2 linked regions of the Pyxidicoccus xibeiensis genome follow. The main gene of each other region encodes a partner of the protein of the gene in region 2 in a complex. Links are inferred from orthologs where the notes say so. Each region holds a gene or a part of one and is shown on either strand. Other genes may lie near its edges.

The links.
Region 1: the proteins of carB (region 2) and carA are in contact, whole or in part, in a solved structure (PDB 1KEE), measured with the Escherichia coli proteins. The link is inferred for Pyxidicoccus xibeiensis from one-to-one orthologs.

Annotation. Positions count from the first base shown.
Region 1 is NZ_JAJVKV010000008.1:211,197-214,703, reverse strand. The notes cover bases 236-3,234. They hold carA (glutamine-hydrolyzing carbamoyl-phosphate synthase small subunit), read right to left. Parts: upstream 2,298-3,234; coding sequence 1,173-2,297; downstream 236-1,172. Other genes in these bases: LXT23_RS32030 (dihydroorotase), read right to left, coding at 2,297-3,234; LXT23_RS32040 (hypothetical protein), read right to left, coding at 491-1,156; pyk (pyruvate kinase), read left to right, coding at 236-426. Outside these bases: more of pyk, read left to right, coding at 1-235; more of LXT23_RS32030, read right to left, coding at 3,235-3,507. UniProt on the Escherichia coli protein: Small subunit of the glutamine-dependent carbamoyl phosphate synthetase (CPSase).
Region 2 is NZ_JAJVKV010000020.1:66,488-70,291, reverse strand. It holds carB (carbamoyl-phosphate synthase large subunit), read right to left. Parts: upstream 3,459-3,804; coding sequence 201-3,458; downstream 1-200. Other genes in the region: LXT23_RS44895 (hypothetical protein), read left to right, coding at 3,582-3,804; LXT23_RS44905 (NADH:flavin oxidoreductase), read left to right, coding at 1-117. UniProt on the Escherichia coli protein: Large subunit of the glutamine-dependent carbamoyl phosphate synthetase (CPSase).

The sequences.
Region 1 (3,507 bases), on a different replicon or contig from region 2:
ATCGTGGAGGAGACGGAGCGCGGCGTGACGCGGCACCAGCACCACTCCCCCTTCGAGCGCTCGGAGGACCTGGGCACCGGCGTGGCGGCGGCGGCGGTGGCGGCGGCCACGCAGCTCAACATCGGCACCATCGTCGCGTACACGGAGAGCGGCCACACCGCGCGCCTCATCTCCGAGTTCCGGCCCAATGCCCGCATCGTCGCCCTGACGCCGAAGGCGGACACGGTGAACCGGATGGCGCTCTACTGGGGCGTGTCGGGCTACCAGGTGGCCCGGGTGAACAACACGGACGCCATGCTCCGGCAGGTGCGCAAGCTCTGCCAGACGGCGGGCATCTGCAAGGTGGGCACGCCCGTGGTGGTGGTGGCCGGCGTGCCGCTCAACGTGCCGGGCAACACCAACCTCATGAGCATCCACCGCATCTGAAGGCCCGGCCGCCCGGGCCCGCCAGGCAGCGCGGGCCGGGGCAACGGCGGAGCCGCAGGACGGCTCAGAGCACCTTCTGCTCGAAGTCGTAGAGCTTCTCCACGGGGAGCTGGCGGTAGCGCTCCACGTTGAGGGCGCGGCGGGCACACTCCCAGACGAGCTCGTTGGGGGTGCGCTCCGGCTCCTTCTTCTTGCGGCGCTTCACCTCGGCCTTGATGGGCTTCACCGCCACGCGGGGGTGGTAGCAGAAGGCCGAGGAGAAGAGCAGGTGCCCGCCGAAGGGGATGAGGCGGGCCTCGATGATGTCCCCGGTCTCCAGGCCGGCGATGTGACGGCGCTCCGTCACGTCGAAGTCCTTGCCAGAGTACAGCTCGCGCAGGCGGACCTCGCCCTTGCCCAGCTTGCGGACCTCGAAGAGGCCGTGGACCGTCTCCGTGAAGCTGCGGAAGGCGTTGGCCTCCTCGGGAGGGGCGTTGGCCAGGCGCTGCTCGTACAGCTCCGCGGCGGGCGTCTTGCCGGTGAGCGGCGAGACGCGGTCGTAGAGGTAGTAGTCGAGGAAGGACGCCATCCGCAGCTCGAAGAGCTTGTCGTCCTCGAACACCTCGCCGGTCAGGCGGAAGTAGTCGGCCTTGGCCTGCAGGAGGTCCTCCTTGCGGGGCTCCTGGCTGCCAAAGGAGATGAGCTGGTCGAGGTACGGCTGGTACGACAGCGGTGACAGCGGCGAGTCCATAGGGCGGTCTGCCATCCTACTCCGCCATCAGCTTCGCGAACCTGCCGAAGAGATAGCGCGCGTCATGCGGGCCCGGCGAGGCCTCGGGGTGGTACTGCACGCTGAAGGCCCGCGCGTCCGGGACGGCCAGGCCCTCCACCGTACCGTCATTGAGGTTGATGTGGGTGACGACGGCCTTGCCCTTGAGGCTGGCGTCGTCCACGGCGAAGCCGTGGTTCTGCGCGGTGATCTCCACCTTGCCCGTCGTCAGGTCCTTCACCGGCTGGTTGGCGCCGCGGTGGCCGAACTTCATCTTGTACGTCCGGCCGCCCAGGGCCAGGGCCATGATCTGGTGGCCCAGGCAGATACCGAACACGGGCACCTTGCCCAGCAGCGCCGCCACGGTGCGGTCCGCGCCCTTCACCGCCGCCGGGTCCCCGGGACCGTTGGCCAGGAAGACGCCGTGCGGCTTGCGCGCCAGCACCTCGTCTGCCGTGGTGTGCGAGGGCACCACCGTCACCCGGCAGCCCGCGTCCACCAGGAAGTGGAGCATCGACTTCTTCAGGCCGTAGTCATAGGCGACGACGTCGAAGCGGTGGCCCGTCTTCTCCAGCGGCTCGGCCACGCCGGTGAACACGTCCGGCGACGGCTCGGTGAAGGTGTACGGCTCCTTGGTGGAGACGCCGGTGGCCAGGTCCAGGCCCTCCATGCCGCGCGCGGTGCGGGCGCGCTCCACCAGGGCCGGGGCGGACAGGCCCTCGCTGGAGATGACGCCCATCTGCGCGCCGTGGGTGCGCAGGTGGCGCACCAGGCGGCGGGTGTCCAGGCCCTCGATGCCGGCGACGCCGTTGCGCTTGAGGTACGCGTCCAGCGTCTCCTTGGCGCGCCAGTTGGACGGCTGCTCGGTCAGGGCGCGCACCACCATGCCCACCGCGTGGACCCGGGAGCCCTCCTCGTCCTGCGGGGTGGCTCCGACGTTGCCCATCTCCGGGTACGCCATGGTGACGATCTGCCCGACGTACGAGGGATCCGTCAGGACCTCCTGGTAGCCGAACATGGACGTGTTGAAGACCACCTCGCCCACCGTCTCGCCGACCGCGCCAAAGGCCCGGCCCTCGAAGGTGGTGCCATCCGCCAGGGCGAGCACTGCCCGCTTCGTCATCACCGCGACTCCTTCTGGCCGACCTGGCCATTCTCGAACACCTTGCGGCCACCGACCCACGTCTGCACCACGCGCCCCTTCTGCTTCCTGCCGTGGAAGGGGGTATTCCGGCTGCGGGAATAGAACCGGTGGGCGTCCACCGTCCACTCCTCCTGCGGGTCCACCACCGTGACGTCCGCCGGGGCCCCGGGGGCCAGGTGACCGCCCGGCAGGCCGAACGCCTTGGCCGGCCCGTGCGTCAGCAGCTCCACGGCCCGCTTCGCCGTCAGCACGCCCGCGTGGACCAGCTCCAGCGTCAGCCCCAGGGCCGTCTCCAGCCCGACGATGCCGTTGATGCCCTTCTCGAACTCCACCAGCTTGTCCAGCACGCCGTGGGGCGCGTGGTCCGTGGCAATGGCCTCCACCGTGCCGTCCGCCACCGCCTCGCGCAGCGCCTCCACGTCCCGGTCCGAGCGCAGGGGCGGCGCCATCTTCGCGTGGGTGTCGTAGTCCCCCACCGCCCGGTCATCCAGGATGAGGTGGTGCGGCGTCACTTCCGACGTCACCCGCAGCCCCCGGCGCTTGGCCTCGCGGATGAGGCGCACGCTGCCCTCGCAGGACACGTGGGCCAGGTGCAGCCGGGCGCGCGTCTCCTCCAGCAGCACCAGATCGCGGGCCACCATGGCCACCTCCGCCGAGGCGGGGATGCCGCGCAGCCCCAGGCGCGTGGAGGTGGGGCCCTCGTGCATGGCGCCGCCGGAGGACAACGTCAGGTCCTCCTCGTGCACCATGATGGGGACGTCGAACTGGGTGGAGTACTGGAGCGCCCGGCGCATCAGCGCCGCGTTCATCACCGGGCGGCCGTCGTCGGTGATGGCCACGCAGCCGGCGGACACCAGCTCGCCCATCTCCGCCAGCTCCTCGCCCTTGAGGCCCTTGGTAATCGCCCCGGCGGGGTACACGTGGCAGAGGTTGGCGGCGCGGGCGCGCGACAGCACCAGCTCCGTCACCATGCCGCTGTCGTTGACCACCTTGGTGTTGGGCATGGCCACCACGGCGGTGAAGCCGCCGGCCACCGCGGCGCGGCAGCCGGTGAGGACGGTCTCCTTCCCCTCCTCGCCCGGCTCGCGCAGGTGCACGTGCAGGTCGATGAAGCCCGGCAGCACCCACTTGCCGGTGGCGTCCACCACCTCGGCGCTGGAGGGCACGGGCAGCAGGGCCTCGGACACCT
Region 2 (3,804 bases):
CGGCGCGGTGACGCCGTCCAGCGCCCCCCGCTCGCACCGGAGACCCTGCGCGGCGAGGCGCTGTCGGACACGTTCGTCCAGTACATGCGCCAGTGGAAGAACTTCGTCGCCGCCTGAGCCACCCCGAAACGCTCGCGGCCCCACTCCCATCTCAGGAGCGGGGCCGCGCGCTTCACGTCAGGGGCTGCTGAAGCCTGCTGCTACTTCTTGGCCGTCTTCGCCGTCACGCCCCCGGCGATGCCCAGGTACTCCTGGAGCGGCTTCACGGACAGGTCCGTGCGCTTGAGCGCCTCCAGCGCACCCACCGCCATCCGCGCCGCCTGCACCGTCGTGTAGTACGGCACCGAGTGCATCAGCGACTCGCGGCGGATGGAGAAGCTGTCCGCAATCTCCTGCTTGCCGAAGGTGGTGTTGATGACCAGCACGATCTCCCCGTCGACAATCTTGTCGACGATGTTCGGCCGGCCCTCCTTCACCTTCTGCACCACCTGCGCCTCGATGCCCTTCGTCGCCAGGTACGAGTGCGTTCCAGCGGTGACGATGAGCGTGTAGCCCATGTTCCGCAGCCGCCGCGCCAGGTCCACCACCGCCGGCTTGTCCTCGTCCTTGACGGAGATGAACACCTTGCCGCTCTTGGGCAGCTTCACCCCCGCCGCCAGCTGGCTCTTGGCGAACGCCGACGCGTAGTCGTGCGACAGGCCCATCACCTCGCCCGTGGACTTCATCTCCGGCCCGAGGATGACGTCCACCCCGGCGAAGCGCGCGAAGGGGAACACGCTCTCCTTCACCGCCACGTGCTTGAACTCGGGCTCCTGCGTCGCGCCCAGCTCCTTCAGCGTCTTGCCCACCATGCACAGCGCGGCAATCTTCGCCATCGCCAGGCCCGTGGCCTTCGAGATGAACGGCACCGTGCGGCTCGCGCGCGGGTTCACCTCCAGGATGTAGATGGTCTTCCCCTGGATGGCGAACTGCACGTTCATCAGCCCCACCACGCCCAGCTCGCGCGCCAGGGCGATGGCCTGGTCCTTCATCCGCTCCACCAGGTCCGGCGGCAGCGAGTGCGGCGGCAGCGTCGCGGCCGCGTCACCCGAGTGCACGCCCGCCTCCTGGATGTGCTCCAGCACCCCGCCAATCAGCACCGCGCCCGTGCGGTCCGCCACCAGGTCCAGGTCCACCTCGATGGCGTCCTTCAGGAAGCGGTCGATGAGCACCGGGTGCTCCGGTGACGCACTCACCGCCTCGCGCATGTACCGCTCCAGGCTGGCCGCGTCGTACACCGTCTCCATCGCGCGCCCGCCCAGCACGTACGAGGGACGCACCATCACCGGGTAGCCGATGCGCTCCGCAACCTTGAAGGCCTCGGCGTGGCTGCGCGCCACCCCGTTCTCCGGCTGCGTCAGCCCCAGCTTCTCGATGAGCTTCGAGAACCGCTCGCGGTCCTCCGCCCGGTCGATGGCGTCCGGCGACGTGCCCAGAATCGGCAGGCCCGCCTTCTCCAGCGGCACCGACAGGCGCAGCGGCGTCTGCCCGCCGAACTGGACAATCGCGCCCACCGGCTTCTCGCGCTGCGACACCTCGAGCACGTCCTCAATCGTCAGCGGCTCGAAGTAGAGGCGGTCGGACGTGTCGTAGTCCGTGGACACCGTCTCCGGGTTGCAGTTGACCATCACCGTCTCGTACCCGGCCTCGCGCAGCGCGAAGGCGGCGTGCACGCACGCGTAGTCGAACTCGATGCCCTGACCGATGCGGATGGGGCCGCTGCCGAGGATGAGCACCTTCTGCCGGTCCGTGGGCGGCGCCTCGTCCTCCTCCTCGTAGGTGGAGTACAGGTAGGGCGTGTACGCCTCGAACTCCGCGGCGCAGGTGTCCACCCGCTTGAAGACGGGGCGGATCTTCCGCGCGTGCCGGTGCGCCCGCACCTCGTCCTCCGGGTAGCCCAGCAGCTTGCCCAGGTACTTGTCGGAGAAGCCGTGCGACTTCGCCTGCCGGAGCACGTCGTCCGGGAGCTGATCCAACCGGCCGTACTCCTCGATGGACTGCGCCTCGCGCACCAGCATCTCGATGTAGCGCAGGAACCACGGGTCGATGGCGGACAGCGCGTGCACCGCCTCCACCGTCATCCCCTCGCGGAAGGCCTGCGCCACGAACCAGGGCCGCTCCGGGCGCGGAATCCGCAGCGCCTCGCGCAGCACCTTCTCGCGCTCCTCCTTCTCCACCGGCAGGTCGGGCGACTCCAGCCCCACGCGGCCCAGCTCCATGGAGCGCAGCGCCTTCATGTACGCCTCGGGGAAGGTGCGGCCAATGGCCATCACCTCGCCCACCGAGCGCATGCTCGTGGTCAGCGTCCGGTCCGCGTGCGGGAACTTCTCGAAGTTGAAGCGCGGAATCTTCACGACGACGTAGTCCAGCGTCGGCTCGAAGGAGGCCGGCGTGTCCCGGGTGATGTCGTTGCGAAGCTCGTCCAGCGTGTAGCCCAGCGCCAGCTTCGCGGCGACCTTGGCGATGGGGTAGCCCGTCGCCTTGGACGCCAGCGCGCTGGAGCGCGACACGCGCGGGTTCATCTCGATGACGACCATACGGCCGTCCTTCGGGTGGATGCCGAACTGGATGTTGGAGCCACCCGTGTCGACGCCAATCTCCCGGATGATGGCCAGCGACGCCTGCCGCATCCGCTGGTACTCGCGGTCCGTCAGCGTCTGCGCGGGCGCCACGGTGATGGAGTCACCCGTGTGCACCCCCATGGGGTCCAGGTTCTCGATGGAGCAGACGATGATGACGTTGTCCGCCGAGTCGCGGACCACCTCGAGCTCGTACTCCTTCCAGCCCAGGACGCTCTCCTCCACGAGGATGGTGGAGGTGGGGCTGGCCTTCAGGCCCGAGCGGCAGATGGCCTCGAACTCGTCGCGGTTGTAGGCGATGCCGCCGCCCGTGCCGCCCAGCGTGAAGGAGGGGCGGATGATGGAGGGGAAGCCAATCTCCTCCACCAGCGCCATGGCCTGGGCCAGCGTCGTCGCGTAGCCGCTCTTGGGCAGCGCCACGCCGATCTTCTGCATGGCCGCCTTGAAGAGCTGCCGGTCCTCGGCCTTGTTGATGGCCTCCAGCGAAGCGCCAATCAGCCGCACCCCGTACTTCTCCAGGATGCCCTGCTCCGCCAGCGCCTTGGCCAGGTTGAGCGCCGTCTGGCCTCCCATCGTCGGCAGCAGCGAGTCCGGCCGTTCCGCGGCGAGGATTCGCTCCGCCGCATCCACGGTGATGGGCTCGATGTAGGTGCGATGGGCGAACTCGGGGTCCGTCATCACCGTGGCGGGGTTGCTGTTGAGCAGCACCACCTCCACGCCTTCATCCCGGAGTGCCTTGATGGCTTGAGTACCGGAGTAGTCGAACTCGACGGCCTGCCCGATGACAATCGGGCCCGAGCCAATCACCAGAACCTTGCGGATATCGGTACGTTTAGGCATCGGGCCGCCCCCATACCAACCTCCGACTCCACATGCACGGACTGTATGCGGGTTCGTCCGCTCGCACGGAGCCCGGGCTCCGTGCGGCGGCGTCTGCTACGCTCCGCCGCTTTCGGAGGTTCCATGCGCCGCTGGTCCCTGGCCCTGATTTTCTCCCTCGCGTCCCCTGCCCTCGCCCAGGCCCCCGCCACGCCGGAAGCCGCCGCTCCCACCACGCAGGAAGCCGCCCCCACCACACCGGAAGCCGCCGCTCCCACCCCCGCGCCTTCGGAGCCCACGCCACCGCCTGCTCCCTCGCCTGCCCCGGAATCCCCGGCTCCAGCCGCGCCGAAGCCGCCCCCCGCGC